2 regions of the Pseudoalteromonas sp. 31A1 genome follow, and region 2 is predicted to be linked to the other one. Evidence: predicted binding sites of a transcription regulator. Region 2 holds the regulator's gene; the other holds the start of a gene.
The links. Region 2 encodes LexA, which represses DNA repair genes until DNA is damaged. Its sites were predicted from a motif close to TACTGTATNNNNATACAGTA; they were not measured.

Region 1 (15,251 bases), on a different contig from region 2:
TACAACCGTGGTAAAAAGTTTGAAGATGCTATTTATAAAAACCTAGGCGTGGTTGAAGTTGCCGATCAAATTAAAGGCGTAGAGTTTTTACGTACGCTTGATTACGTAGATCCACAACGCATCGGTGTTTATGGCCACAGCTACGGCGGCTACATGGCGCTTATGACTATGTTTAAAGCAGGCGATTACTTTCAAGCCGGTGTATCGGGCGCTCCAGTAACTGATTGGGCTCTATACGATACGCATTACACAGAGCGTTATTTAGGTCATCCTGATACAAATGCTAAAGGTTATGAGGACAGCGCAGTATTTCCATATGCAGATGGCTTAAAAGGCCCATTAATGATTTATCATGGAATGGCTGACGACAACGTATTGTTTACGCATTCAACTAAATTGTTTAAACAACTACAAGATAACGAAAAACAGTTTGAAATGATGACCTACCCAGGCTCTAAGCACAGCCTACGTGGTAAACAAGTGCAAACACACTTACATCAAACAATTACAAACTTCTTTAATCGTCATTTTGACGTTAAATAAGCAAGTAAAGTAATAACAGACTAAAGGCTGATTGATAAATCAGCCTTTTTTTTGCATTAATGGGCGTTAAGCCTAGATTAAACTCTTTTTTTAGCTACGCTTATTCTATGCGCTAAAGCGCACACTTTTTGAGGATAAATGTATGCCTAGTCTACGTAGTTTTAGTATATTCCAACGTTTCTCGCTGCTCATAGCTATTGTCGTATTTGGGCTTATAGCGCTTAGTGTAGCCAGCCTAACTCACCAATATAGCTCTCTTAAAAACGAGCAGTACCTTAAAACACAAAATGTAGTAGAAACTGCGTACAGTATAATCGAGCACTTTTATGACCTTGAGCAAAATAATACTCTCACTCAACAACAAGCTCAATCGCAAGCACTTAATGCAATAAGAGCTCTGCGCTACGACAAAACCAATTACTTTTGGATTAACAATTACCAGCCAAAAATGGTTATGCATCCTATAAAACCTGCGCTTGAAGGAAAAGATTTAACCAATAATAAAGACCCTGACGGCAAAGCATTGTTTGTTGATATGGTTAATATAGTTAAACGCTCTGGCGAAGGATTTATTCCTTATAAATGGCCAAAACCAGGTAAAGAAAAACCAGTTGAAAAAATCGCATTTGTTAAAGGTTTTAATCAATGGCAATGGATTATTGGCTCAGGTGTTTATCTTGATTCAATTGACGAAGCATTTAGCGAGCAACGTAATCTAATAGTCGTCAGTGCAACAATTATGATTATTGCTGTTATTTTACTTAGCTACTTTATAGGCAAGAGCATTTTAATACCTACTCGTTTAGCAGCCGATATGATGAAAGATATTTCACAAGGTGAAGGCGATTTAACTCGTACATTAAATGAATCCGGTAACGATGAAATATCTGAACTATCACACTCATTTAATTTATTTGTTTTAAAAATGCGAGAGTCTCTTGTTCATGTATCACAAAGTGCAAACGATGTAAGCGAACATGCGCATACAGTTGATGATTCAAGTAGAACAAGCCACTCGTTTATTGAGCTTCAAAACGATAGCTCAACCCAAGTTGCAGCTGCCATGGAGCAAATGACTCACCAAATACATGATGTAAGCCGTAACGCCGAAGCCGCAGAGCAAGCAGCTAAAGATGCAGCACAAAACGCATCAACGGGTAAAAATGTGGTTGCGCAAACAATTACAGCAATAGAAACACTCTCAAGCAACATAGAAACAGTCAGTCGTGTAACAGAAGATCTAGCCAACGAGAGCCATAATATAGGCTCTGTACTTGATGTAATAAGAAGCATCTCGGAGCAAACAAACTTACTGGCATTAAATGCTGCCATTGAGGCTGCTCGCGCAGGAGAGCATGGCCGAGGATTTGCTGTTGTTGCAGATGAAGTAAGAACACTGGCCAGTCGTACAGGCCAAAGTACCGACGAAATTCAAACCATGATCACTAAACTTCAAGAAGGTGCAAAAGCAGCAGTAGAAGCAGTTAAATCAAGCCAAGCACTTTCAGTTTCTACCGTAGATCAGGCGTCATCAGCCAATACTTCACTTAATGAAATAGAACGACTTGTTTCAATTATTACCGAAATGAACAGCCAAATAGCTCGCGCCACAGAGCAACAAACTCAAGCTGCCGACGAGGTTAATTTGCGTATTAATGAGCTATCTCAATCAACTGAGCAATCATTAAATAATACTAAACAGCTTACCGATGCCAGTGATAATCTTAAACAAAGTAGCCAAGAGCTTTCAAGCGTAGTTAATCGTTTTAAATTAGATTAACCCTAACCCATATAATTATCATAAAATGCAAAAGCCCTTAATTAACAGGGCTTTTTTATTGCATATAAGTTTTTAGCTTACAAACAGTAACGTGCAAACAAGCTCGTTACTGATGCAGCCGCTGGCTTGCCATGCTGCCAATCACCGCCTTCAACACCGCTTCCTGCAATGTCCATATGCACATAAGGCAAAGGTTGTGCAGAGTCGTTACCGTGTTTATCAAGCCCACCAACAATAGCCATAAACGCCATAGGGAACTGATGTCCACGAGCAGTAACTGCAGATGCCGCATTATTACTAGAGAGTACATCGTCTGCTAGCGTGCGTGGTTTAATAAAGTCGTAATCTTCACGGCGAGAGCGCGATACTTCTGCGCCATCGGCCCACAAATCTCCAAGGTCAGCTATTTGACGTGAAACACCAGCGCTACGAGCTGGACCGTTTTCAACATACGCACCGTAAGGACCCATTGCACGTGCCGCGTGACCCGTTAATGTAGCAACAGTAAACAACGTTGGGTTTATTTCGCCTTTAGCTAAATCTTTCATTTCGCTAAGCAGGTCGCCCATTGCTAAGCGCCCTTCTGCATCGGTATTACCAATGCGTACACGGATACCTTCGCGGCTAGTAATAATTTCATCTGGCACAAAACAATCCGAGCCAATAGAGTTACGAACAACAGCCAAGTACGATACTACTTTAACGCCTTTAGGCTGATAATCCGCAACGGCTTTCATAAAGCCCGCAACAGAAGCTGCGCCACCTTTATCGCGACTCATGCCTGCCATATGGCCACCTACTTTTAAATCTGCACCGCCTGTATCGTATACAAGACCCTTACCTACAAACATAAGTGTACGAGTAATTTCGCCCTCTGGTACATATTCAAGCTTAACAACACGTGGGTGATGGCGCTCAACTGCATACGATGCACGAGCAACAGTGCTTAGCATTGGGTAGTTTTTATCAATAGCTGCAATATCATCAATTACGTCAACTGCAATGCTTGAGCCTTTAAATAAATCAACGCAGTAATCAGCAAAACGTGGTGGAGCCATACGCTCAGGTTCGGTGCCACACAAGTCACGCGCGGCATATTGGCCTGCAGCAATTGCATTAACAGCTTTGATTGTTTGCTCGCTTGCGCCAACTAAACCAATTTGAGTAATAGGTTCAATACTTTCACCGTGATATTCACGCGCTTCTAATGGCTGCCATAAGGCTTGGCAAGCGCCTAAATAAGCAACTTCTAAAGCATGCTGATAACGGCTATCGCCATTTAAATTTGGTAAAAATAATGCAGGGTTAACACTACCCGACGCTTTTGCTTCGTTAATTGCTAATTTAGCAGCATCAAAATAACGGCGAACATCGTCGTAATCTCTATTTAACGGACCCGTTGGCGCAAGTACAACGCGTTTGTTTTCAATCACTAATAAAGTAACTTGTTTACCAATACGAGAATCAACTTTTGCTTGGTCTAAAATAGCATCACGTAATGAGTTATTTGGTAATAGAGAAAAGTCATCACTAATAATAATAAGCGCATCATGAGATGTGTATTCAAGGCTTGCACTAACCGCTTGAGGGTATGCCATAAATAAAGTCCTGTTAGAAAACATAAGCCCCTATTATCGTCGATTTAAATATTGAAGACCAGCAAGGTGCGATGAGCTAATTATACAACTTGCCAATAAATGGCAACTTGGGGTTACAGGCTTTACAGCTTAATCGAGAATACTCAGTTGGAAGTTTTGTTCTGGCTCGCTTTTAATGCCAACGCCTATGCCAAGTAATCTTACAGGTTGTTGTAGCCCTCGTTGATAGGCCTTAGTAAGGAGTTGAATAAATATTTCTGTGTTTAGCTCGTGGTATGCCTGATCGGCTGAGGTCACTACAAAATTTGCAAACTTCACTTTAACACTCAGCTTATTAATACGGTTTTGTAATTGCTGTTTATTAAGTCTTAAAACTAATTCGTCTAACAATTTTGGCAGCTCATCTAAGCACTCTTGCAAACTTGTTTTATTGTATTCGTAGGTATGCTCAACACTCAGCGACTTTCTGATGCGATCTGTTGATACTTTACCAACATATTCACCTGCACATTTTTGATAAAGCGACACACCAAAATTACCCACATGTTGCTGCATCCAGTTAACGCCTTTTTCACGTACATCCTTGCCGGTATATAAGCCTTTTAAATTTAGCTTTTCGAGCGTTACTTTACCCACCCCCGGAATTTTCCCCAGCGGTAATTGCGCTAAAAAGTCATCGACCTCATGAGGCAAAACGACAAATTGACCATTCGGTTTTTTTTCGTCGCTGGCTATTTTGGCAATAAATTTAATCGGTGCAATGCCTGCTGATGCAGTGAGCCCGGTGGCATTGTAAATATCTGCTCTTATTTGCTGTGCAATAAGTGTGGCACTGCCTTTACAAGCGGTGCTGTCTGTTACATCTAGGTAGGCTTCGTCTAAAGAAAGAGGTTCAACTAAATCTGTGTAGCGGCTAAATACTTCACGTATTTGATTTGAAGCTTCTTTGTATACAGCCATGCGCCCAGGAACAATAACTAAATCGGGGCATAATTGTTTAGCATGATAGTTCGACATAGCCGATCGCACGCCATATTCTCTCGCTATATAGTTAGCGGTTGAGAGCACGCCTCGTCGGCTATTGCCTCCAATAGCAAGCGGTACACATGCAAGTTTTGGATTATCTCGCATTTCTACTGCTGCATAAAAGCAATCCATGTCTATGTGAATAAACTTCTTCATCACCACAACAATAACTGGTTATTTATACAGTCATTATTATAGAATCAAATGTGATAAGCAAGCCTAGGGCCTGTTTATCTTTCGAGGTTAAATTTGCAGCAGTATGTTTGGTATTTAGGCAAGGCAGAGCCTATGTAGTGTGGTTATTCCCCATAAATAGGCGATAACGTAGCACAAATGCCAAACATACGCTGCCCGAAAGGTTCTGCCTAGGGGCAATTTACTCTTTGTTGCTCGGTTTTTACTTAGCCCACTAGGTCACAAACCTCGCGCCGCGATTAAATAGCCCCTAGATTGAACAAATTTTAATCCTGAAAGGTCAACAGGCCCTAGTTAACTATTAAAAAAAGCGCTTATTACCTTCTTGCTCTTTATAACCGCGCAACCAAAACATAACCTCGAAAAAAAACCCTGCTAACATCAAAATAATAGCGCCTGATTCGTTACCCATTGCGTAACAGGTAAAAGAGGCTATAAAAACCAAACAAGCTAAGGACCAATTAATTATGTTCTGCATATTTCTACCTCTGTGTGTTTTTGTGTTTGTCTGTGTAATTTAACTGTAGACCTAAAATTAAATAGGTACAATCATCTTATAAAAAAACATGCCATTAATTACCTTGAGCTCGTAACCCCATGTTGATAATCTAAGTACTTTAAAATTAAGGGCCAATAAATAATGCAAACGTTTAAAGATCAGCACCCTATCCATACCGACATCACCGTAGCGTGGGCTGATATGGATGCACTACAACACGTAAATAATGTAGTGTATTTACGTTACTTTGAAATAGCCCGAATCGACTTCTTAAATAAAATAAATCTGTTCGATACAATAAGCCCTAATGGCGTGGGCCCGGTAATAAGCGAAAATAACATTCGTTATAAACGCCCAGTTACATTCCCAGATACGCTTACAGTCGGTGTTACTATTTCTGATATAAAAACAGACCGGTTTGTTATGAATTACACCGTATTTAGTCACGCACAAAACGCTATAACAACCACAGGCACTTCAAAAGTGGTTATGTTTGATTTTGAAACAGGCCAAAAAGCCCTCATTGCAGAGCCTCTTTTATCGGCGTTAGTTAGCTACTCTCAAGACGAGCAATAAGGAATTCTCATGCAATACAGCCCACTTGGCAGCAGTGGTATTAACGTTTCAAGAGTATGTTTAGGCAGTATGACTTGGGGTAAACAAAATACTCAAAGCGATGCTGATGAACAAATAGCCTATGCGCTAGAGCAAGGCGTAAACTTTATTGATACAGCCGAAATGTATGCAGTACCGCCCTCTCCAGAGACCTATGGTAAAACTGAGGAAATTATTGGCGATTGGCTATCGCGTAATCAGCAAAAGCGCAGCGATGTGGTACTTGCTACAAAAATTGCAGGCAATGGATTATCGTGGGTACGTGATGGTGGCAATATTACGCGCCAAACGGTAATAGAAGCCGTAGACGATTCACTTAAGCGCCTTAAAACCGACTACATTGATATATATCAGCTGCATTGGCCAAACCGCTCTACCCCGCACTTTGGCAGACAATGGCCCGGCACTCTTAAATTTACCGACGTAAATACACAAGAGCAGCAAGCTAGTATGCTTGATATTCTAGAGGGCCTTAATGAATGTGTTAAAGCAGGTAAAATTAAGCACTGCGGTTTATCTGACGATACGCCATGGGGTATAAGCCAGTTTTTAAGTTTGGCCAAAGAGCATAACTTACCGCGTATGGTATCTATTCAAAATGAGTTTAGCCTAGCGCACGCTAAAGATTGGCCGTATTTAATAGAACAATGTGTACACGAAGATATTGCCTACTTACCGTGGTCGCCCTTAGCAGCCGGTTTATTAACGGGTAAATACCTAAACGGTGCTCGTCCTGAAGGATCTCGTTGGACCTTCATGCAGCGCAACGGTATTTTTAGAGATACACCCAATGCAGAGCAAGCCACTAAGCAGTATGTTGAGCTGGCTCATGCAAACAATATTACTCCAGCACAACTAGCACTCGCATGGTGTAACCAAGTAGATGGCGTAACCTCTTCAATTATTGGTGCAACAAGCATAGCCCAATTAAAAGAAGATATTGATGCATTTAACATCACGTTAAACGACGAAATTCTTAGTGAGATTAACACTATATTTAAAAACTATCCTATGCCTTACTAAGCATATACCAGTTAAAAGCAGCCTTGAACAAGGCTGCTTTTAACTAAAATATTTGACCCTACTACAACCAACACTATACTTTTATTAAGTTTTCTTAATTCAACGAACACTTATCAATGCTGAAAAACGGATACTATGCATTTTGCTTATTAATTGTATTTAACGCGCATGCTGTTGAACAAAAATTACAGCCTCTAGAAGAAATTATTTGGCTGCAAAGTTACACGCCCCCTTTTCATATAGCTAAAAGCGAAAGTGCACCACAAGGCGGTATTTGCGACAACCTAACCGAGCAACTCATTAGAACCATAACAGATGTAAAACATACCCGCTTAATTGTCCCTCAGCAGCGTATAAATAAATATTTAAGTGAAGGAAAAAGCGTATGCTTCCCGTGTGTTATTTATAAAAAACATAATAACCAACTACTTAACTACTCAAATCCAACAACGGTATATCCCCCATTTTCAATTATCACGACTAAAGAGCTAAAGCCCAAATTAGAAGAAAAGCACGGCTCGCCTATTCACCTTATTAATTTATTAACCGACCCGCAATACGTATACGGCCAAGCGGCTGCACGTAAATTTACAACTAAAATTAATACAATTATTGAAAACACAAAACAAGATAAAGAATCGTCGTTAAGTTGGAGTAGCGAAAATGAAAGTCAGGCTGTTATAGCACGCTTGAGTCATGGCTTTTTAGACTACTCAATTGATTACCCGTTTATGGCCGATTACTTTAATAAACAAGGGGAATATACGAATATAGAGAGTGTACCAATTGCAGAAAATGACATTCAATTTATACGAGGAGCAATAGGTTGTGCGGCTAACGCACCTAATAATTTTGCACAGCAAGCGCTTAAAAAAATTAACCGCGCACTAAAAAACAATGTACTACAATCGCCTGAGTATCAACAAAGTCAGCATAATTGGCTTAAAACTACCTTTGCCGACTTTGATCAACACTACCAACAGCAAGTTATTAATTTTTACTTACTTGCCACTGATGCTCAAGCAAGCACTGATCATTAGCATAAAGTGCCACAGCAAAAATACTTTTAGCTGTTACCTCGCCTACGCCCGACGGTGTGCCTGTCATTACTACATCACCATCTTCTAAGCTCATAAATTCACTAATTTCTTGTAAAATTGAGTCCGGATTATGCAGCATAAAATGAGTATCGCCTTGCTGAACTACTTTATTATTAATTTTAAGTTCAAAGGTAAAGTGCTTCATTGCATCAGTTAGCGCTACAAAATCAGTTAAAATTACAGAGCCGTCGAACGCTTTAGCGCGCTCCCATGGAAGCCCTTTATTTTTTAATTTACTTTGCACAGTACGCTTAGTTAAATCAAGGCCGAGTCCAACACCTACAAATTTTTTATTTTTAACTACAAAACATAGCTCGGTTTCATAATGCAACGTATCGCCGTTGTGAGCTGCAAATAACGTGTTAGTAATTGCGCTATTTGGTTTGTTAAATAAAACCATTTGATCTGGCGTTTCGTTATTTAGCTCTGCAATGTGTGCTGTATAATTACGGCCAACACACACTACTTTGGATGGTGTTAATTTCTCAGATACTAACTTTATTGAATGCATATAATAACATCTCAGTTATGAGCTAATAAGCGTTTCAAGCAAGCTCAAATTAATAGGTTTAAGTAAAACTCGGTCAATATTTAAATCTTTTATTTCTCTTGGGTCTGGCTCTGCGCCACTTACAATCACCAAGCGTAGCTCTGGATATCGCTCATTAATTTGCTGGCCTAAATCAATGCCACGCCCATCGGGTAAATGCATATCTAACAATACTTTATTAAATTGCTGGTCGTGATTAAGTATTTGCATACATTGTGCGCAGCTAGACGCAATGACGGTTTCAACGCCTAAACTTTCTAAAAGTAGCTGTGTAATTTGCGCTGCATCGTGATCGTCTTCAACAAGTAAAAAGCGCTGCTTTTTCTCGGTTAAGCCCTTACTACAATTTATATCTTTAGCTTGCGGTGCATGCTCTGGCGCTACCAAATAATCTTGCAAACATTGATACAAAGCAGTGCTATCAACCGGTTTTGGTATTACATCATTAAAGCCAAGCGCAGCAAGTTCTTCATGTATTCCTTTCATAGTAGCAGCAGTGAGCGCAATTATTGGGCCTTTGTAGCCCATTTTTCTAAGCTCTATGGTAGCTTCCTTGCCGCCCATTACAGGCATATGAATATCAATAAAAATAATATCATAAGGCGATTTATACGCATCTGCTATGCGTACTTTTTCAAGTGCTTGCTGGCCATGTTCAGCGTAGTCTACTCGCGCGCCACAGGTACTGATCATATGACCAACTAGCATGCGTAAGTCGCGCAAGTCATCAACAACCAATACTCTTCCGTGTACTTTACAAGGAGCCAGTTTACTTTGTAGTTGCGGCGCACTGCTAAAGTTAAGTACTTGGCGCTCTACTTCACTAATATCACCTGGGTAAACCGAAATAGTAAACGTAGAGCCTTTACCAACTTCAGAGTGCAAACTAATATCACCGTGCATACGCGCTAACAACTCAGCACATATTGCTAAGCCTAAGCCTGCACCACCTACAGAGCGCGATTCTACATCAGCTATTTGCTCAAACGGTTTAAATATCAGTTCTTGTTTTTCAGGGGCTATACCCATTCCTGAATCTTTAATACTAAAAAACAGCATTTCGGTGTCATCAACCCACTGCGTCCACGCATTAACAACAATTTCGCCTTTATCGGTAAACTTAACCGCATTATTTATTAAATTTATTAAAATTTGGCGAACTCTTGTTGCATCAAGTCGTGCAACTAAAGGCAATGGCTGATGTGATTCAAATCGCAGCGTAAGGCCCTTATCTAACACCGATACGCGCATTAACGTGTATACATCGGCAAGCATGCTATCAAGGTTAACTTCGCTCAAGGTAAGCTCTAGTTTATCGGCCGCTATTTTAGATAAGTCGAGCACATCGTTTAATAGGCTCAATAAGTGTTTACCGTTTCGATAAATTACACCTAACTCATTTTCTGCTTGCTGACTAAAGTCGCTCTGCATTAATAGCTCGGTATAACCTAAAATAGACGATAGAGGAGTTCGTAATTCGTGGCTCAAATGCGCTAAAAATCGGTCTTTAGAACGGTTTTCTGCTTCGGCTTTTAAACGCTCTACTCGCTCACCTTCAACATCTTTACGCGCCAAAGCATAGCGAATAGCACGCGCAAAGCGGCTAGAGCTCATTTCTGTTTTTATTAAATAATCTACCGCGCCAGCATCAAGTGCCGCCGAATCGAGTTCGTCGTTTGACTGCCCGGTAAGCATAATAATAGGGCCGCTAAAACCATTAGCAATGGCTTCTTTTAATACATCTAAACCATTAGATGCACCCAAGCGGTAATCAAGCAGGCAAATGTCATGCTCGTTTTTACTAAGCGTTTCAATTGCCTGCTCTGGGGAGCTTATCCATTGAATGTTAAATGTGTGTGAATCCAATTGGTCCAGATAGTCGCAGGTGAGTATGTAATCATCTTCATCATCTTCTACAAGCAGCAACTGAGTCACTTTATCTAACATACAATCTCCATTAATCGTTAAATGTTGTCGGTAGCTCTACAAATTCTACCCAGTATTTTCCAAGTGTTTTCATTAAATCAACTAGGCCATCAAACGTTACAGGTTTTGTAATGTAAGATGCTGCGCCTAGGTTATACCCTTTAACCATGTCTTCTTCTTGCTTAGACGTAGTTAAAATTACAACCGGAATACCCTTTAAGTTAGGGTTTGCTTTAATTGCTTCAAGCGCTTCACGACCATCCATTCTTGGCATATTTAAATCAAGCAATATAAGCCCTGGACGAGGCGATGTTGTCTTGTCTTCAAACTTACCTTTACGCTCTAAATATTCAAGTAACTCAACACCATCTTCAACAAAGTGAAGCTCGTTAAGTACACGGCTTTCGGCAAGGGCATCTTGTGTTAACAAACGATCATCTTCATCATCGTCTGCCATTAAAATAGTAATCGGTTTTACTTTTGTATAGGGCATTTAAGCCTCTCCTTGCAATGTGAAAAGCGCAGCTTCCACAGGTAGTTTTATGGTGAAAGTTGCACCTTCACCGTCTTTACTTTGGGCTGTAATTGTTCCGCCATGTCGCTCCACAATACGCCTACATACAGAAAGGCCAATACCCGTGCCTTTATACTCTGAGCGGCCATGTAAACGCTGAAACGGTACAAATATTTTATCGGCGTAGTCTTGTGAAAAACCAATGCCATTGTCTTCTATTGTAATAACTTGAAAACTTAATTCGGTATTGTGATCAGCACTAAATATATTTTCATGCTGGTAACTAATTTTAATATGAGGATTTGTATCTGGGCGTCTAAATTTCACCGCATTCGACAACAAATTTAAAAACAATTGCTGCATTTGGCTTTTATCAGCCTGAATAACCGGTAAGTCTTCTACATCTACTTGTGTATTAGACTCATCTATCGCAATTTCTAAATCACTTAATATATCAGCTACCACTTCGTTTAAATTTGTATCGTCAAAGTCTTTACCACGCGTTGCTATACGCGAAAACTCTAATAGGTCGTTTATTAAGTTAGACATACGTTGAGCTGCATTTTTCATACGGCCAATGTAATCAATCCCTTTTTCACCAAGTTCATCTTTAAACATTGTTTCAAGGCGATCGCTAAAGGCTTGAATTTTTCTAAGTGGTTCTTGTAAATCATGGCTCGCCACAAAAGCAAACTCTTCAAGCTCTCGGTTACTTCGGCTCAACTCGTCAGAATACAACGTTAATTCTTGCGTACGTTCAGACACTTTCGTTGCTAGTGTTTCGTTTTGTTTTTCAAGCTCAAAACGATACTGTGCTGAATTTCTTAAATTAAGACGCGTCATTACAAACATACCAATAATAAGTAGTGCGCTTGTTATTGCCGTTATAGCAAACGTAATTTTAGCCTCATTTTTTATCTTTGCTAACTTTGAAAAATGACTCACTTTGAAAAGTAATTCGCGGTCTTGTATTTCATTTACGTGTTCACGGATTTGCCTATAAAGATCTCGTCCTTTATGTGTATTTAACACATACAATGCACGTCTTTCTCTATCATCAAGTGCAAGGTTAACGGTTTTTTTAAGCTCGTTAATTTTACTATCTACAAGCACTAGTAACTGAGCAATACGATCTGCTTGGCCATCTATTTCAGAGTGGAGCGATTTAACATGATCTGTTTGTGCCTGTATTTGCCCAATCGCATCATAGTAAGGCGTTAAATAATCAGCCTCTTCAGTTAATAAATAACCACGTTGACCCGACTCAGCCTGCACTATAGATAAATGCAATTGCTCAATTGCCGTTGTCAGCATACTTGTGTTGTCTAAACTCTTTTGGGTTTGTGTTAAACCTTGAATAGTGTTCAATGCTAAAAATGCGTTACCTACAATAATACTCAACACAACAACTATAAAAGCTGCCCAAGTAATATTCGCTTTACTTTGATGTTTTTGCTTGTTCATTAGCTTCCCGAGTTAGTGTTTAAACAACACTGTATTTATTGAGAGTCTGATATTTTTTGTAAACTTTCGCTGCACTGTTGGCAATTATTAATAATTTTATCAAGTGCATCTAACGCTTTTTCTTTTGGCATATCGTTTTCAAGTACCAATTTAATAAGCTCGGCATTCATCGAAATACGATTTAGCGGCCCTCTTGCATCGTGTACTAACTTATTAAGCTGCTCTGTTTGGTTATCGGATGTCATGCCCTTCCTCAGATCTATTTATATTCGCCAATACCGCCATACGCATTAAGGCGGTTATAAAGTGTTTTTGTACTAATACCTAACATTTGCGCAGCAAGTGTTTTATTACCTTGCACTTTATCAAGCGTTGCATGAATAAGTTCTTTTTCAACTTCTTCAATTGTTTGCCCTGCCGATACTGGCTTTTCTGCAGTTTGATTATTAACACGCGAAAACGGCGATTCTAAATTGTCAGGCAAAATAATATCGCTAGTTTGCGGATCACTCATAATAAATGCACGGTGTATCGCATGGCGAATTTCGCGCACGTTACCCGGCCATTCATAGCTTTGCAACTCTTTAAGCTGCGCTGGCGTCCAGCTAAATGCTGTGCCATTTTCGTCATTAAGTTGATCTAAAAAGGCTTTAGCTAATAAAGGAATATCTTCTTTTCTATCGCGTAGTGGCGGTATATCAATAGGAAAAACCGCTAGCCTAAAGTAAATATCTTCACGAATAATATTATTTTGTGCTAAATCGGTAAGCGAGCGGTTAGTGGCTGAAATAACACGGCAATTTGTTGGTATTTCTCTGTTACCACCGACGCGCGTTACTTTTTTAGTTTCAAGCACTCGCAGTAAATTTGGCTGCATATCAATTGGCATTTCGGTTACTTCATCTAAAAATAAAGTACCGTTATTTGATTGCTCAAATACCCCTTCTTTACGCGCTATAGCACCGGTAAAAGCGCCTTTTTCATGACCAAATAATTCACTACCAATTAACTCTTTTGAAAGCGCACCACAGTTACTCGCCACTAACGGGCCTTCACACTGGCTGGCGTTATGGATAGCTTGAGCTACAACTTCTTTACCTGCACCACTTTCACCCATCAACATCACGTTAGCATTTGTTTTAGCAACGCGTTCAATCATATTGTAAAGCTTGTGCATTACCTCTGATTCGCCAATTAAGCCACCAAAGTGACGCGTTATACCACTCGACTTTGCTTTTTTAACTGCTTTTTTAGGGCCATTTAAAACCAGTTCTAAATCTTCGCGTTGTAATGGCTTTAATAAATGCCCAACATTTGGCTCACACATTTCAGCTAAAATACCCTTCACTGAAGGGTGGCCCGAAATAAGTGTAATTTTTGGAGATTGCCCAATCATTTTTAAATGATCGAGTAAATGCAGGCCGCTGCCATCTGGCAACATAAAATCTAACAGCACATGATCAAAGGTATTATTTTCAAACCATTGATGCGCTTCTTTTAAACTGGTTGCTGTGCTTATATTGTGGCCGAGGAATTCGACTATGTGGCATACAACGTCACTAAACTCGACGTCATCATCTACTAAAAGTATGTTTAACATGATAAATCCCTATGCTTTTTTCTTATTCTACGCATCATAAATACTAATTTAAAGGCGCGCTTAAAATCTAATGACTTAAATAATTAAGTGATTCAATACTATTTATGTTACCAACTTAATATTTACGTATGCTTAAAAAAATCGATCACAAAAAAATAATTAAAATCGTTCCTATTCACACAATGATAGCAACTGATAGTATGAACATCCCACAAAGGAGATGAAATGCAGCAATTAAAAACCCTGATTCATTCAGGTATTAATATCGACCAAGGCACTCAATTTACTCGTATAACAGGGCGTGCCATTGTAATTAAAAATAGTAAAATACTTTTAATGTACACAAACCGCTATGAAGATTACAGCTTGCCTGGTGGTGGCGTGGATGAAGGCGAAAGCATTGAGCAAGGCTTAATACGCGAACTAAATGAGGAAACAGGTGCACAGCAAATAAGTGTAGTAAAAGCCTTTGGACTCTACGAAGAGTATCGTCCTTGGTATAAAGACGATTTTGACATTATCCATATAAAATCGTATTGCTACGTATGTAATATTGCCGACGAACTTGGTAAAGCCCAGCTTGAACATTACGAGCAACAAAATGGCATGACTGCAAAATGGGTCAATATTAATGATGCAATTGCACATAACGAGCGCACGCTTGCCAACAGCGAAAAACAAGGGCTTTCTATTTTGCGAGAAACCTACTTACTTAAAAAGATTGCTGAACAGCTTTTTTAACGTCTACTTACCTGTTTAGAAAACGAAATATACCGACCCCTAAGCTAATTTTTTAGGGGTATAAAACCGATATAGCC
Region 2 (15,251 bases):
CCAAGTGCATTTAAAAAGTTATCATTGGCATCAATAATAGTGCCATCTAAATTAAACTCGATAACCGCTTGAGATTTACTTATAGCACTAATTTGCCCTGAGGCTTCTGCTGCTATTAACTTTTGCTCGGTCACGTCGGTGGCAAATTTAACTACTTTTAATACTTGCCCTTGCTCATCAACAATTGGGTTATAAGTTGCTTGGATCCATACCTCAGCTCCACCTTTTGCATTACGCTTAAACTCATCTGAGATAAACTCGCCATTACGCAGGCGTTGCCAAAAGTTCTTATAATCGTTGCCCTGAGCTTCATCTGGGTCAACAAACATAGAGTGATGCTGGCCTTGAACCTCTTCAAGACGATAGCCCATCGCGTTTAGAAAATTCATATTTGCAGTAATTATTTTTCCGTTAGGTTCAAACTCAATCACCGCTAATGATTTATTCAATGCGTCTACAATTAAATCATTACTTGATTTTGACTGCTTTGGATTACTAAACCATCCCATGCTCATCACCACCTTTAAGTTTATTATTCATTTAGTTTCTATTTGCTAAATATTCATTGTTTTTTGCAGGTCAATTAGCGCTACCATTTTTTCACCAACATTCACCAACCCAGCTACATATTCACAATTATTCGACTCAGATAAACTAGGAACCGCTTTCGCATCTTGCTCCGCAATACTGTAAACATCAGAAACGGCATCAACAGCAACACCTATAATTTTACTACCTAGTTCAAATTCGATTTTAACAACGATAACCACCGTTAATGGCCCATAGTCGACACTTGGTAATCCAAAGCGCAACCGTAAATCAATAATTGGCACTATTGTTCCACGTAAATTAATAACGCCTTTTACAAATTCAGGCGCATTGGGCAGTACTGTAATTTCTTCCCAACTGCGAATTTCTTGTACTGTTAAAATATCAACGCCGTATTCTTCATCAGCCATAATAAAAGTTAAAAACTGTTTTACACCTTGCTGTTGCTGAAGATTTAATTGATTACTTAACTGGCTTTGCTCTGAGCTCATAACGCCTCCAAAGTGGCTTGCGTTTCAATCGTTAATTCTTGGCTACCTGGTTTTTTTAAACCTGAGAGCTTTATTAAGCCGCTAATGTCCACAATCAGCGATACACGCCCATCGCCTAAAATAGTGGCTCCCGATACGCCATCCACCTTATGGTAGTTTGCCTCTAAACTTTTAATAACAACCTGTTGTTGAGACAGTAAATCATCAACTAATAAACCCACCTTTTGGTTATCTGTTTCTACAACAACAAGCAGCGTTTTATCGAGTGATTCAATGGCATTTTTATGATTAAAAATATCGTAGAGCCTTAAAATAGGAATGTATTCGTCCCGAAGCCTCAATACATCAAGGCTTTTACCGACTCGACTCACTTTAGCAATATCAATTTGCAGAGATTCCACAATAGAAATGAGCGGGATAATATAAGTATGCTGAGCCACCTTAACTAATTGCCCATCTAAAATAGCGAGAGTAAGTGGTAATCTAATAGTAAACGTAGAACCAACACCGGCCGCTGAGGTTACTTCTACTGAGCCATTTAATGATTGAATATTTCGCTTAACTACATCCATCCCAACTCCACGACCAGATAAGTCACTTACCTCATCTACTGTCGAAAAGCCGGGCATAAAAATAAGCTCATTTATTTCATCGTCACTGAGATGGTTATCAGCTGAAATTAATTCGTTAGTGATGGCTTTTTCTTTTATTTTTTTTGTATTTAACCCCTGCCCATCATCCATTATTTCAATAACAATGTTTCCACCCTGATGAAATGCATTTAAGGTTACTGTGCCAACGGGATCTTTACCTGCCGCCAGTCTTTGCTCAACAGTTTCTAATCCATGATCAAGTGAGTTCCTCACTAAATGCACCATAGGATCGGATATTTTTTCCATTACTGTTTTATCAAGCTCGGTTTGCTCTCCAATCAACTTTAGCTCAACTTGCTTATTTAGTTTTTGCGCTATATCTCGCACTAATCGAGGAAAACGACTAAATACAAAGTTTATTGGCAGCATACGAATGCGCATCACATTTTCTTGTAAATCACGCGTATTATGGGCAAGTTGCGCTAGACCTTCTTGTAGTAAAGTGATTGTGGCTGGTGTGATTTCTTGTTCGCTAAGTTGATTGAGCATAGCTTGTGTAATAACAAGTTCACCTACCATATTTATTAACGAATCAACTTTATCAATACCAACTCGAATGGAGGTAGACTCTGGTGTACTTGCAGGTTTTTTATCTTTATTAGCAGCGGGTTGCTTTGGCTTACTAGGTAGCTCAGCTACTTTTATTAAATCGGATGTTTCAAGCTCAACAGCTTTAGATATCTCACCTTGATTAGGTTGTATTTGCTCATCATTGCCAAATAAGCCTCCGCATAATTCAATTTTTATGTCGGCATCGTCTTCTACCCATTCAAATACTTCTTTTATGGCTTTTTCATCATGGCTAGTATCTAAAAAAAAGCGCCAATGTAAAAAGCATTCATCACTACTTAAATCGGTGATTTCTGGAACTTCATCGTAAAATACTGTGGTTTCTAACTCACCTAGCTCTTCAAGCTCACTGATCATATACAGTGGCTCGTTTCCTGTTTTAAATAAATGATGATGGGGTTTAAAGTCTATTTGATAGGTGTTACTACTTGTTTGCTCTTCACAGCTTTGAGGTTTATTCTCTTGTGTTTCGTTTTTCATTCCAAGTACATGTTCAAATTGTACTTTTAACAAATCTGCCTCAGTTAAATCTGGCTCTTGCTCACCTTGAAGTGCAGCAAGTAAAGCGCGCAAGCAATCCACAGCTTTGAGTAATAAATTGACATGCTCGGTACTAAGCTCTCGTTCACCTTGGCGAATTTGATCCAGTAGTGTTTCAAGTACATGAGTAAAGTCAGCAACGGAGCTAAAGCCAAAAGTGCCACTGCCTCCTTTTATTGAGTGAGCAGCTCTAAAAATAGTGTTGATAGTTTCTAAATCTTCCTCACCTGGCACTAAGTTTAATAGCTCAGCCTCCATGGTATCTAGGCCTTCAAAACTCTCTTCAAAGAAAACTTCAAAAAATTGACTTAAATCTATACTCACACTGCGCTCCTTAGCGAATAACTTTTTTAATTACCGCTAGTAGCTGATCGGGATTAAATGGTTTTACAATCCAGCCTGTTGCACCAGCAGCTTTACCCTCTATCTTTTTTTCTAAGCCCGACTCTGTAGTAAGCATTAGTAATGGTGTAAATTTATAACTCGGTAAAGTACGCAGCTCTCGTATTAATGTAATTCCATCCATTATTGGCATGTTTACATCTGAGATCACGGCATCAAAATCTTGTTGCTTGGCAATAGCGAGAGCTTCACTGCCATCTTTAGCTTCGGTTACATCAAACCCGGCAGTTTTTAATGTAAAGCTCACCATTTGACGCATCGATGCTGAATCATCAACCGCTAAAATTCTTTTCATATATACCCCTAACTTTTACTTTCGGTTGTTAAGTATTGGCTTAAGCCAAGTTTATTAATTGTATGCGTTAAGGCCTCGCTACTGCCTACCCATATTATTTTGTGCTGTATAGTAAGTAGGTGTTTTTGTAAGGCGCATAAAAGTTGAATTGAGGCAGTATCAGCAGAAATCACATCGTTAATATCAAGACAGATATCATCGTTGCTATTGAGTTCGTGTAGTAAGTCTTGATGTAGTGTTTCAACTTGCGTAATAGCAAGTTCGCTCGGAAGTTTTAGCATTTAGTAAGTGCATTCCCTGTCAATTCAATTCATAACAAAAGCTTAGCCCTAGTTATTAAAATTGCCATAAAATGCTTAATTAAATTTAACCTGTCGTTAAAATACAAAAAAAGGAGCCTAAAGCTCCTTTAAAATTGGTAAAAAGTAAAAAACTAGTTTTTATAGTAATCAGCTATTTTTTTAAACTCTTCGGTTAAAGTCGTCGCATTAATTAATGGCACACTACCTTGTTTAAATTCTGGTTTAAAAATAGCTCTAACGGCTCCATTTTGATCAACCATAGCGACCGAGGCACTATGATCAACAGCATATTCTGATTCACTACTATCGCTAATGGCGTAAATTAAACCAAGCTCTCGAACAACAGGAAAAAGGTGTTTATGTTCCCCTGATACAGCTAAAAAGTCTGGGTTAAAGTAATCTATATATTGCTTTCGTTTAGCTGGTGTATCGCGTTTTGGATCGACCGATAAAAACCAAATTTGCAGCGGATAATCTGCTTGTAAGTTTTTATAAACAGCATTTAACTTAGCAAGTGTTAATGGACAAATATCTGGACAGCTTGTATAGCCTAAAAATACTAAATTCCACTGTCCTACAAATTGTTGCTTAGTCACTAATTCACCGCGCTGATCGTTTAGCGTAAAATCAGACAGTGGCTTTGCATTTTCGTAAACTAATGCATCTACATCTGGTGGACTATTTTCATTTGAACATGCTGATAAAAACGAAACTAAAATAACAATTAATCCAAGCCATAACTGCTTCATAAAGGGAGCCATTTATCTATAAATAAGATTACAAAGAGTACCATTAAATGAATAATCGAAAAACGAAATAAGTCCATTGCAGTCTCATCATTTCCAGCAATTTTTAAATTGACCGCCTTATATATAAACACGGCATTTAATACACATGCACCTATCAAATAGATTAATCCAGACATACCGATTAAATAAGGTAATACGCAAACAACAGCGAGTAAAACAGAGTAAGCAACGACGCACGTTTTACAAAAGTCGATTCCATGGGTTACTGGTAACATAGGGATTTTAGCGCGTTCGTAATCACTTTTTCGTGCTATAGCCAGCGCCCAAAAGTGTGGCGGAGTCCAGGTAAATATTATCATTACAAGTAACCAAGGGGCTGCTGCCATTTGGTTTGTTTCTGACACCCAACCTAATAATGGAGGCATTGCGCCAGCCAACCCACCTATAACAATATTTTGCGGTGTAGCACGCTTTAAAAATGATGTATAAACAAATGCATAACCTACCAATGCAAATAACGTTAATATAGCGGTTAAGGTATTAGCCCACACCATCAGCATAATAAAACCCGCAACCCCAATAACAGCTGCAAAACTAAGCGCATGTGTTTTACTTAAACGCCCTTTAGCCACAGGGCGATGACGAGTCCGCGCCATTTTTGAGTCTATCTCGCTATCAACCACATGATTAATAACCGCTGCAGCAGCAGAAAGTAGCCCTATACCTAACAAGCTAATAAACTGTACGACCATACCGCGCCCTACATCGGGAGCCAGCGCTAAACCAACCCAAGCTGTTAGCACCAGCATGGCTACCACTTTAAATTTACTAATTGCTAAGTAGTCTTGCAGCAAACTATGAGTACGCGAAATTAGCGATTGAGTATTAACGGGTATCAGTATTTTTTTATCAATTATAAGTGCCATCATATTTCCCCTTTATGTGCGTGATTTTAGGTAATAACACAACCTAACCATGCTTAATAACAGTATGGCTGCCATCAAGTTATGCGCCAGTGCAACTCCCAACGGAATATGCCAATGTACTAAAATAAGCCCTAAGCTAATTTGGCAAAGCAAAACAAGTAATACACTCACAACGCAATTTTTAATTTTTTTAGAGTACGCTTGGCTGTATATTTTCCACATAATTACCGCCAGAACAATGCAAGTAACGAGTGCCCAAATGCGATGTAATAAATGAATAGACATACGCGCTTGCTGCGATAACACACCAAACTCATAATTACTGTGCTCAAGTGGTAATTGAAATACGCTACTCAATGAAAACGGTTGTGCGTAATTACACAATGGCAAACCACTACAATGTGGAGCGGCGTAATTTGCAGCCAGCCAACCACCAAGTGCAATTTGGATAATTAATACACTGAGCGCTACTAAACTTAAACCGAAATAGCGTTTTGCGCCGCTATCGCCACCCATAATAGGTTTTGCGGTTAGCCGTAAATATAAAAGCGTTATAAGTGACAAAATACTAAAGCCACCTAATAAGTGGCCCATTACAATAAGCGGCTGAAGGTTCATGGTTACTGTCCACATACCAAGAGCAGCCTGAAACACCACTAGTAGAAGTAAAGCCAAAGGCAATTTAACTGGCGTAGTTGGATATTGGCGTTTTAAAAAAGCCAACACAAATAAACCTAAAATAAGTAAGCCTAAAGCACCTGCAAAGTAGCGATGAATCATTTCTTTCCACGCTTTTGCGGTTTCGAACATCATATCGGGGTAGCTTTGAGTTGCTAAGGCTATGTCAGCCTCATGCTTAGGTACCGTTAAAAAACCATAACAACCAGGCCAATCGGGGCACCCTAAACCTGCATCACTTAAGCGGGTGTACGCACCTAAAGCAACTACAATCAAAGCGAGTAATCCTGTTATTAATACTAAGTTTTTATAATTTTTATACATAAGATACTCCAACTTAAGCTCAACTTAGTTAGCTAGAACGAGAATAGTTAAGTAATTTTTTTAGATCTTTTAATAACCCTTTTTGTACTAAACGGTTTTCTTGTGGCTCGACCTTAAAGGGATATTCAAGTACCACTAACCCCATATGATCAATCAAATACAAACTTGCAGGATTTAAACTCTGTTGCTCGGTAATAATTTTCCATGGTAGGTTTTTATTGTCGGGACTTCCCATTACAGCCATATCAACCTTGCCTTGGTTTTTACCAAGTGCCACATATAAATTATTAAGTGCATTGAGTTGTTCGCTGCATGGGGTGTTACATTCGTTTGAATAATTAAGTGCGATAGTCCATTGCTTGGGATTATTTTGCGGCCAATTTTTAAGTTTTATTTCTTGGCTTAAAAACTCGCCATTATTAGTAATTGCAGTAGGCAACCAATCAAACTTTAATGCGCCATATGCCAAAATTAATGGGATAGCGCAGCAGCCCACAAACAACACAAGGGGGTTATTTTTCATTATGTGTCCTTTTTTTACTCGCAAAAATAGCCACAACAGCACATGCAATAGCAATTAAAAACCATTGCACAGCGTAGGCATTATGCTTTTGAGGGCTCATAACAACTGCCTCATAATGAGGTGTTGCAATCTCATCACCAGTACCTTGTCTGTAAGCCATAAAATTAATTAATGATTGCTGGCTTTGAGTGTTCAGCATATTCAAGTCGATAGATTGGATTCTTGTAGGTAAGTCGTTATTTATAGTTTTATCTTCAAGCGTAAAGCTACTTAGGTTATTTTCTTTTATTTGCGCTTTAAGAATAAAAACACCTGTAGGCAGAGTAACCTTTGGCAGTGTATCTCTAGATATAGGCGCTTTTACCCATCCTAAATTAACTAAAATCACTTTTTCTTCGCTGGCTGGCTTTAGTAAAGCAAGTAGGTCGTACCCTACTTGTCCGTTATAAACTTGATTATCTAAAAGCCAATATTGGTTTTGTACAAACCGCCCTTTTAACTCAACCAATACACCTGTTTTGTTCCAGCTATCAGGCAGGTTATGTAATTGAGACCAACTCATCACACCACGAGTATGTTGCTTAGCAATAGCGGTTAGTTGCTGCTGTTTTTGCTCACCCCGCTCCAACTGCCAAAATCCTAGTCGCACACACACAAGTACAACAACCACAACCATACAAAGTGTGATTAGTGAACTAAGCTTTTGTTTGTGCCATAAAACTAACTGCATAAAGGGTCAACTCAGTGATTATTAAAATTATTATCGTACTGTTGTTAATATTTATACTTTTTAACTTATTTAGAGCATTGTTTATTATGGTGTCAGGGAAAACTGGGGGACGACCTATGTCTCACTTTTTAGGTCGTCGCGTATTGTTTTCGGTCGTTGTTTTAGTTGTTGTTATTGCAGCGCTTAAACTTGGTTTTATTAAAGCAAATAATTCGCCAATAAACGCTACAGCACATATACAAATACAAACAAACACAGCCACACCACATCAACAAAGTGCCAATACCAAGCAGCTGCTTGAAAAGCAAAATGCTTATCTTTAGTAAAGTGCCCTTTTAATATCCGTAAAAATATTACAAATAAAAGTACGGTTCCTAACGTTACATGCATGCCATGAAAACCAGTCAATAAAAAGAACGTATTACCGTAAATGCCCGCATCTAGCGTTAGGTTAAGGTCATTATATGCATGCATGTACTCCTCAACTTGCAGCCCTAAAAAGCAAACGCCCAATAAAATAGTAGCGCCTAAAAAAACTTTAAGTGGAGTGCGTTTATTGTTTTCCATCGCTACGTGGGCAAAATGTAAAGTAACTGAGGAAGTAAGCAGTATTAAGGTATTTATAAGCGGTAAGCCTTGCCAGCCCATAGCTTGAGTAGTTTCACCAGCAGGTGTTGAAACTAGCGGCCAAACAGCTTCGAAAGTTGGCCATAAAACCTCGTTAGTCATTGCATTATTGCCTGCGCCTCCAAGCCAAGGTACCGACAATACGCGTGCATAAAAAAGCGCACCAAAAAAGGCCATAAAAAACATAACTTCAGAAAAAATAAACCAGCTCATACCTTGTCTAAAAGAGCGATCCATTTGTGCTGAGTACAAACCTTGGTCCGATTCATTAATTACATTTTTAAACCAGCTAAACAACATATACACAAGTACAGCAATACCGGCATAAAGCAGATAAACCCCGCTACCACCTTCTTTACCTACACTCATAACTGTCAAGCCTGCCCCTACTGCAATAAAAAACAATGCAACAGCACCTACAATAGGCCATGGGCTTTGCTCAGGTACGTAATAATGCTCATATTCTTGATTCATTTTATTTACTCCTAGTTTCACACTAGTTTAAAAAGCTAGTTGTTACTTGCCACCAGCTGTTCACTAATATCAAATACGGTATAAGATAAAGTTAATTCTTCAATATCGCTCGGCAGTGCGGTATCAACATAAAAAAGTAATTTAAATTCAAGTTCTTCCCCTGCTTTTAGAGGTTGCTGATCAAAGCAAAAACAGGCTATTTTGTGTAAATACTTTGCCGCTTTACCTGGCGAGACTGATGGTACAGCCTGCATTACTTTATCTAGGTTGCTGTTATTTTTAGCACTAAACATTACTTCACGCATTGCACCGGGTTTTACCACTACACTGTATTCTTTTGATTTAACTTCAAACGGTGCACCACTTTGTGCGTGAGTAGTAAAGCTAACGCCGACTTCTCGGTTTTGTACTATTTGTGTACTTTGCTCTGCTTGCTCAAGCGAAGGTTTTCCATTAAGCCCTGTTACATCACAAAACACGTCATACAAAGGTACTAAAGCAAAGGCAAAGGCAAACATGCCTATGCAAATAAGTACCAAACGTTTGAGTAGCGGTGCGTGTGTCATTACTTAATTACCGGCGGCGTAGAAAAAGTATGATATGGCGCTGGAGAGTCAACTTCCCACTCAAGCCCTTCTGCCCCTTCCCATACTTTTGCAGGCACTTTATCACCGCCACGCGCGCATTTAATTACCACAGCTACAAACAACAATTGCGATAAACCAAAGGCAAATCCACCAATACTTATGATTGCGTTAAAGTCGGCAAATTGAAGTGCATAATCGGGAATTCGACGCGGCATACCGGCAAGCCCTACAAAATGCATAGGAAAAAACAGTACGTTCACACTCACCAGCGATAGCCAAAAATGCCATTTAGCTAGCGTGATATTAAACATGTTGCCTGTCCATTTGGGTAGCCAATAATAAGCACCTGCCATTATCGAAAACACAGCCCCTGTTACTAATACATAATGAAAATGCGCCACTACAAAATAAGTATCGTGGTACTGAAAGTCAGCAGGTGTAATTGCCAGCATCAAACCCGAAAAGCCACCTAAGGTAAACAGCACAATAAACGCAATACTAAAAAGCATTGGCACTTCAAAAGTTATTGAGCCTTTCCACATTGTGGCAACCCAATTAAATACTTTTACTCCTGTAGGTACCGATATAAGCATGGTCGCGTACATAAAAAACAACTCGCCAGCGACCGGCATCCCAGTGGTAAACATATGATGAGCCCATACAATAAAGCTCAATAGTGCTATGGAGGATGTGGCGTATACCATTGAGGCATAGCCAAAAAGTTTTTTACGAGAAAAGGTAGGTACTATTGTAGATATAATGCCAAAGGCAGGAAGAATCATTATGTATACTTCGGGATGACCAAAAAACCAAAAAATGTGTTGGAACATCACCGGGTCGCCACCGCCTGCGGCATCAAAAAAGCTGGTCGCAAAATACTTATCGGTAAGTACCATAGTGACAGCTCCTGCAAGCACTGGCATTACCGCTATTAATAAAAAGGCAGTAATTAACCACGTCCATACAAATAAGGGCAACTTCATCCATGTCATGCCTGGGGCACGTAAGTTCACTATGGTTACAATCACATTGATTGCGCCCATTATTGAACTAATCCCCATAATATGTACGGCAAATACAAACAATGCAGTATTATCATTACTGTATGTTGTAGACAGTGGTGCATAAAAAGTCCAACCAAATGCAGGACCCCCACCAGGCATAAATAACGATGCCAATAGGATTAAAAACGCAAACGGTAAAATCCAAAAGCTCCAGTTATTCATTCTTGGCAATGCCATATCTGGCGCGCCAATCATGAGTGGTATCATCCAGTTAGCAAGGCCTGTAAAGGCCGGCATAACCGCACCAAACACCATAATTAAACCATGCACTGTGGTCATTTGATTAAAAAAGTGAGGATCGACCAACTGTAAACCTGGTTGAAATAATTCAGCTCTGATCACCATGGCCATTCCACCACCAATTAAGAACATGGTCAGCGAAAAAATTAAATATAAACTACCTATATCTTTATGATTAGTTGTGTAAAGCCAGCGTTTAAAACCTTTAGCTGGGTGATGAGCATGATGAGCTTCATTGGCGTTAGATTGTTCTACTATGCTACTCATTAGTTCGCCTCCACTTTGGCATCAAGTGCTGCCTGTATTTGACTCGGTTGAATAACATCACCCGTATCATTACCCCACGCATTACGTTTATAAGTAATAACCGCTGCTAATTGCTTTATAGATAACTGTTTGGCAAATGCTTGCATTGCCGTACCGGGTCGCCCATGGATAACTACATCAATGTGATCTTTTATATCGCCAAGCACTATAGGGCTGCCTTTAAGTGCAGGAAATACACCCGGTAACCCCATGCCAGTAGGCTGATGACATGCAGCACAATTGGCCATATATACTTGTTCGCCTAAAGTCATTAATTCTTCTTTTGGGAGGGTTTTATCAAGTAATGCGGCATCTGCTAATGCTGCTTTTTGTTTAGCTTGCTTTGCATCTGCAAGCCACGTTTTAAAATCAGCCTCAGATTTAGCGACCACCACAACGGGCATAAAGCCATGATCTTTACCACACAACTCAGCACATTGGCCTCGGTAAGTACCTTCTTCGTTTATGTTCGTCCATGTTTCGTTTATAAAGCCGGGATTCGCATCTTTTTTAACTGCAAAATCAGGTACCCACCAAGAGTGAATAACATCGTCAGAAGTCATTAAAAATCGTACTTTTTGATTTATTGGCAGTACGAGAGGTTTATCAACCTCAAGTAAGTAGTTAGGATTTTTATCTGCAAGATTCGCTATTTCATCTTGCGGGGTAGATAAAATAGAGTAGAACTCTACATCTTCACCCATATATTCATAATGCCATTTCCATTGCGAGCCTGTAATTTTAATAGTGAGATCAGCTTTGCTGGCATCTTCCATTGCAATTAGGGTTTTAGTGGCTGGTACTGCCATAGCAATTAAAATAACAAACGGGATTGCAGTCCAAAGTATTTCTACTTTAGTGCTTTCGTGAAATTGGGCAGGTACAGCCCCTTTAGATTTACGGTGATGAATAAGTGCCCAAAACATAATTGCGAACACTATCACCCCAATCACACAACATATTATAAATATGGTCATGTGCAGCTGATATACATTATTGCTTATATCGGTTACGCCTTTGCGCATATTGTATTGGCTGTTAGCCAAAACTGGGTGCGAAAAAACACATAATATAAGCCACAAGGTAGAGGTCAGTTTACCCATGTGACGGCTCCTTTGATGCTATTGCGAATGCAAAGCGAAGAGGCATACGGCTTAAACGCCAATTCGTTATTTTTATTTTTTTAGTCAATCTCATTTAATATTGATTGGTTTTGCTGCGCCAACAACGGGTTTGTGTATATTGTGTGTTCTCAAAACTAAAAAGCTGTGAGTTATTATTAGCTCAGCACATTAATAATTAGCTAAAAAATGAACAACAAGCAAGTTTTAGTATAAAAAACAATCAGGTGATATTGAGTAATTAATAAAAAATCAGTAACCAACTAGGTAACAGGAAGTTCAAAAGATGAGCAAAACAAAGGGGTTTAACGCATTCGGAGGGGGAAAATATAAGTGCAAAAAAGTTTACAGCTTAAATTGTCAGTGAGCTATTTATGCCCTATTTTTAGTGCGAATTTAAAACAGAAAATGCGTACTAATTAGTACGCATTTATAAAACTGCTTGTTTAAAAGCTATTTTTAAAGTCACATCCAATCAGCGTTTCTTATAACGCCAACGGCTAAGCCTTCAATATTAAAAGACTCATTCTCAAGATCTACTTCAATAGATTCAAAATCGTCGTTTTCAGCATGAAGTAATACTTTACGACCCGCTTTCTCAAGACGTTTTACAGTTACGTCTTCGTCTAGGCGGGCAACAACAACTTGCCCGTTTTCAGCGGTTTGAGTACGATGTACAGCAAGTAAATCACCATCCATAATACCAATATCTTTCATGCTCATACCGTTAACGCGTAGTAAAAAATCTGCAGCCGGTTTAAACATTAATGGATCGATTTTGCAGTGACTTTCAACGTGCTCTTGCGCCAAAATAGGTGAACCAGCAGCAACACGCCCTATAAGCGGTAAACCTAATTGTTCTGGCTCTTCTTCTTCAATTAACTGAATACCACGGCTTGCACCTGGTTTCATTTTAATTGCGCCTTTTTTAGCAAGTGCTTTTAAATGTTCTTCAGCAGCATTGGCACTTTTAAAACCTAATGTTTGCGCTATTTCAGCACGTGTAGGAGGCATACCAGTGTCTTTAATAAAAACTTTAATTAGTTCGAGTATTTGAGCTTGGCGGTTCGTTAATGGTCGCATACAACTGGTTTTCCATACAGTACATTTAACTGTGAGTATATACAGTTAAATAAAAATCGCAAATTTAAATTAAGCCTTAAAATAGCCAAAGTAATTTCACTTGTGTACATTTTAGGGATATAACTAACGCTAGGTTTATAAATGATTAAAAAAGCAAAGGAGTCATTATGAGTATTTGGTACCAGCCCATCACTTTAGAGCTGTGCAAGCAGTTAGAACAAGGCATTGATGGCCAAGGAACATTAATGAAAACCATGGGAATAGAAGTCACTGAAATTGGTGATGATTACTTAGTAGCCACTATGCCGGCAATTCCTGAGCATCATAACCCAATGGGAATGGTTCACGGCGGTGCTAACGTTGTACTTGCCGAAACAGTTGCCAGCTATGCAGCTAACTTTGTTGTCGATTTTACAAAATTTTACTGCGTGGGGCAGGAAATTAGCGCAAGTCATTTAAAAGCATCTCGCAACGGCACTTTAACAGCAACGGCAAGAGCGTTTCATATTGGCAAACGTAGTTCAGTGTGGGAAATAAAAATTACAAATAGCCGCAATGAGCTGTGCTGCGTATCAAAAATGACCGCAGCAGTCGTAGAGCGAAGATAGTTACTTTTCGATTGGGTAAATTGTAATTTCCATACCCGCACCAATCGCAGATATACGTAGTAATGTATCTGCATCTAAGGCTTGATTAAAGCACTTAGGGGAAGTGCCTGATTCAAAACCAATATCAAACGTTCTACGTGAACAGCTTAACCATTGCTTTAGCGCGTTACGCGAACACGATTCAATAAGCTCACATATATGGTTTATTGCTTTGTCAGGCGTGTTTACTACACCTGTTGCTTCAATACGCGCTAATTGACGGTATTCGTCTTTGTCATAATGTAAAATCGTCGCGACTTTTTTCAAGTCTGCCACTAGCAAACTAATATCTTGCTTTGATTCAAGCTCAAGATCTACATTTAAAAATTGAATTTCCGACATCGTTTCGTATTTATCCTCTAATAATTTCATTGCAAACTTTAACGCAGTTTTACCGTTATACCAAATCAACTATGCTCTATTAACCACTTTATATAGATATTTCGCAGCTTTTAAGTATTTTTTAGCGTTTAAAGCTAGCTGGATATCAAACACTCAGCTCAATTAAACAAATAAGTCATGTTAGCAATTTAAGTGTAATTTTTTTTATTTTTAAATGATTACAGTAAGCTATAGTTTAAACTGCGACAAAATGTCGCAGTAACTAATCCCATTAATGTAATAAACTAGCCTCTAAAAATAATAAGACTAAAACATGAATAAAAAAATATTTAAGTATGCTCGCAAGTTACATAAATGGCTCGGTTATTTGCTCACATTACAAATTTTAGCTTGGCTATTAGGCGGTTTAGTCATGAGCGCTATTCCTCTTGATAAAGTTCATGGGGAGCATCTTGCAACACGTACTCTTAATAACCCATTTACGCAGGCTGATTATGTTGCCTCCCTTAACGATATTGCATCTCAGGTGGTTAATCCAACACAAATAATTTTTGAGAACTTTTTAACCACACCTATAATTACAGTAATAAATAAAGATGAACAGCAAAGCTTTAACGGTATAACAGGCCGGCCTTTTGAGCCGCCAACTAAAATACAAATTACCGCAAATGCTAAAGCACACTTACTTATTGATGCTCAAGTGACAAGCGCTGTACTGCTAAAGCAAGGTATGCGAGAAGTTGGATATAAAACCAATGTTTGGCAGGTACAATTTGACGACACATTTAACACAACACTGTATTTGTCAGAAAATAACGGCAGAGTTATCACCGTTTGCAGCACACTATGGCGAATTTTCGACTTTTTTTGGATGTTACATATTATGGATTACGATGAGCGAGAGGACTTTAATAATCCGCTGCTTATTAGTTTTGCAGCAACCAGCGTACTTTTTTGCCTAAGTGGAATATTACTACTTATGCAAAACATACGACTAAAACGATTTATCCGAATTAAAAGTAAGAATA

Region 1: a site for LexA is predicted at 5,116-5,135, ahead of dinB (DNA polymerase IV). Genes of this name have one in related genera too.

Annotation. Positions count from the first base shown of each region.
Region 1 is NZ_WTKY01000003.1:186,023-201,273, forward strand. It holds gene GQR52_RS04695 (S9 family peptidase) at 1-543, shown strand, start outside; gene GQR52_RS04700 (methyl-accepting chemotaxis protein) at 686-2,323, shown strand; gene GQR52_RS04705 (leucyl aminopeptidase family protein) at 2,401-3,921, opposite strand; gene dinB (DNA polymerase IV) at 4,051-5,103, opposite strand; gene GQR52_RS04715 (thioesterase family protein) at 5,783-6,217, shown strand; gene GQR52_RS04720 (aldo/keto reductase) at 6,227-7,279, shown strand; gene GQR52_RS04725 (ABC transporter substrate-binding protein) at 7,396-8,319, shown strand; gene GQR52_RS04730 (fumarylacetoacetate hydrolase family protein) at 8,270-8,890, opposite strand; gene GQR52_RS04735 (hybrid sensor histidine kinase/response regulator) at 8,906-10,876, opposite strand; gene GQR52_RS04740 (response regulator) at 10,887-11,348, opposite strand; gene GQR52_RS04745 (sensor histidine kinase) at 11,349-12,833, opposite strand; gene GQR52_RS04750 (histidine kinase) at 12,869-13,078, opposite strand; gene GQR52_RS04755 (sigma-54 dependent transcriptional regulator) at 13,093-14,433, opposite strand; gene GQR52_RS04760 (NUDIX hydrolase) at 14,659-15,174, shown strand; gene GQR52_RS04765 (YgjV family protein) at 15,214-15,251, opposite strand, start outside.
Region 2 is NZ_WTKY01000019.1:12,647-27,897, reverse strand. It holds gene GQR52_RS15960 (methyl-accepting chemotaxis protein) at 1-509, opposite strand, end outside; gene GQR52_RS15955 (chemotaxis protein CheW) at 555-1,040, opposite strand; gene GQR52_RS15950 (chemotaxis protein CheA) at 1,037-3,127, opposite strand; gene GQR52_RS15945 (response regulator) at 3,138-3,500, opposite strand; gene GQR52_RS15940 (STAS domain-containing protein) at 3,509-3,781, opposite strand; gene GQR52_RS15935 (SCO family protein) at 3,934-4,551, opposite strand; gene cyoE (heme o synthase) at 4,548-5,477, opposite strand; gene GQR52_RS15925 (COX15/CtaA family protein) at 5,490-6,479, opposite strand; gene GQR52_RS15920 (hypothetical protein) at 6,508-7,002, opposite strand; gene GQR52_RS15915 (SURF1 family protein) at 6,992-7,732, opposite strand; gene GQR52_RS20705 (DUF2909 family protein) at 7,747-8,055, shown strand; gene GQR52_RS15905 (cytochrome c oxidase subunit 3) at 7,958-8,833, opposite strand; gene GQR52_RS15900 (cytochrome c oxidase assembly protein) at 8,869-9,399, opposite strand; gene ctaD (cytochrome c oxidase subunit I) at 9,399-10,991, opposite strand; gene coxB (cytochrome c oxidase subunit II) at 10,991-12,133, opposite strand; gene lexA (transcriptional repressor LexA) at 12,617-13,234, opposite strand; gene GQR52_RS15880 (PaaI family thioesterase) at 13,402-13,842, shown strand; gene GQR52_RS15875 (hypothetical protein) at 13,843-14,223, opposite strand; gene GQR52_RS15870 (hypothetical protein) at 14,537-15,251, shown strand, end outside.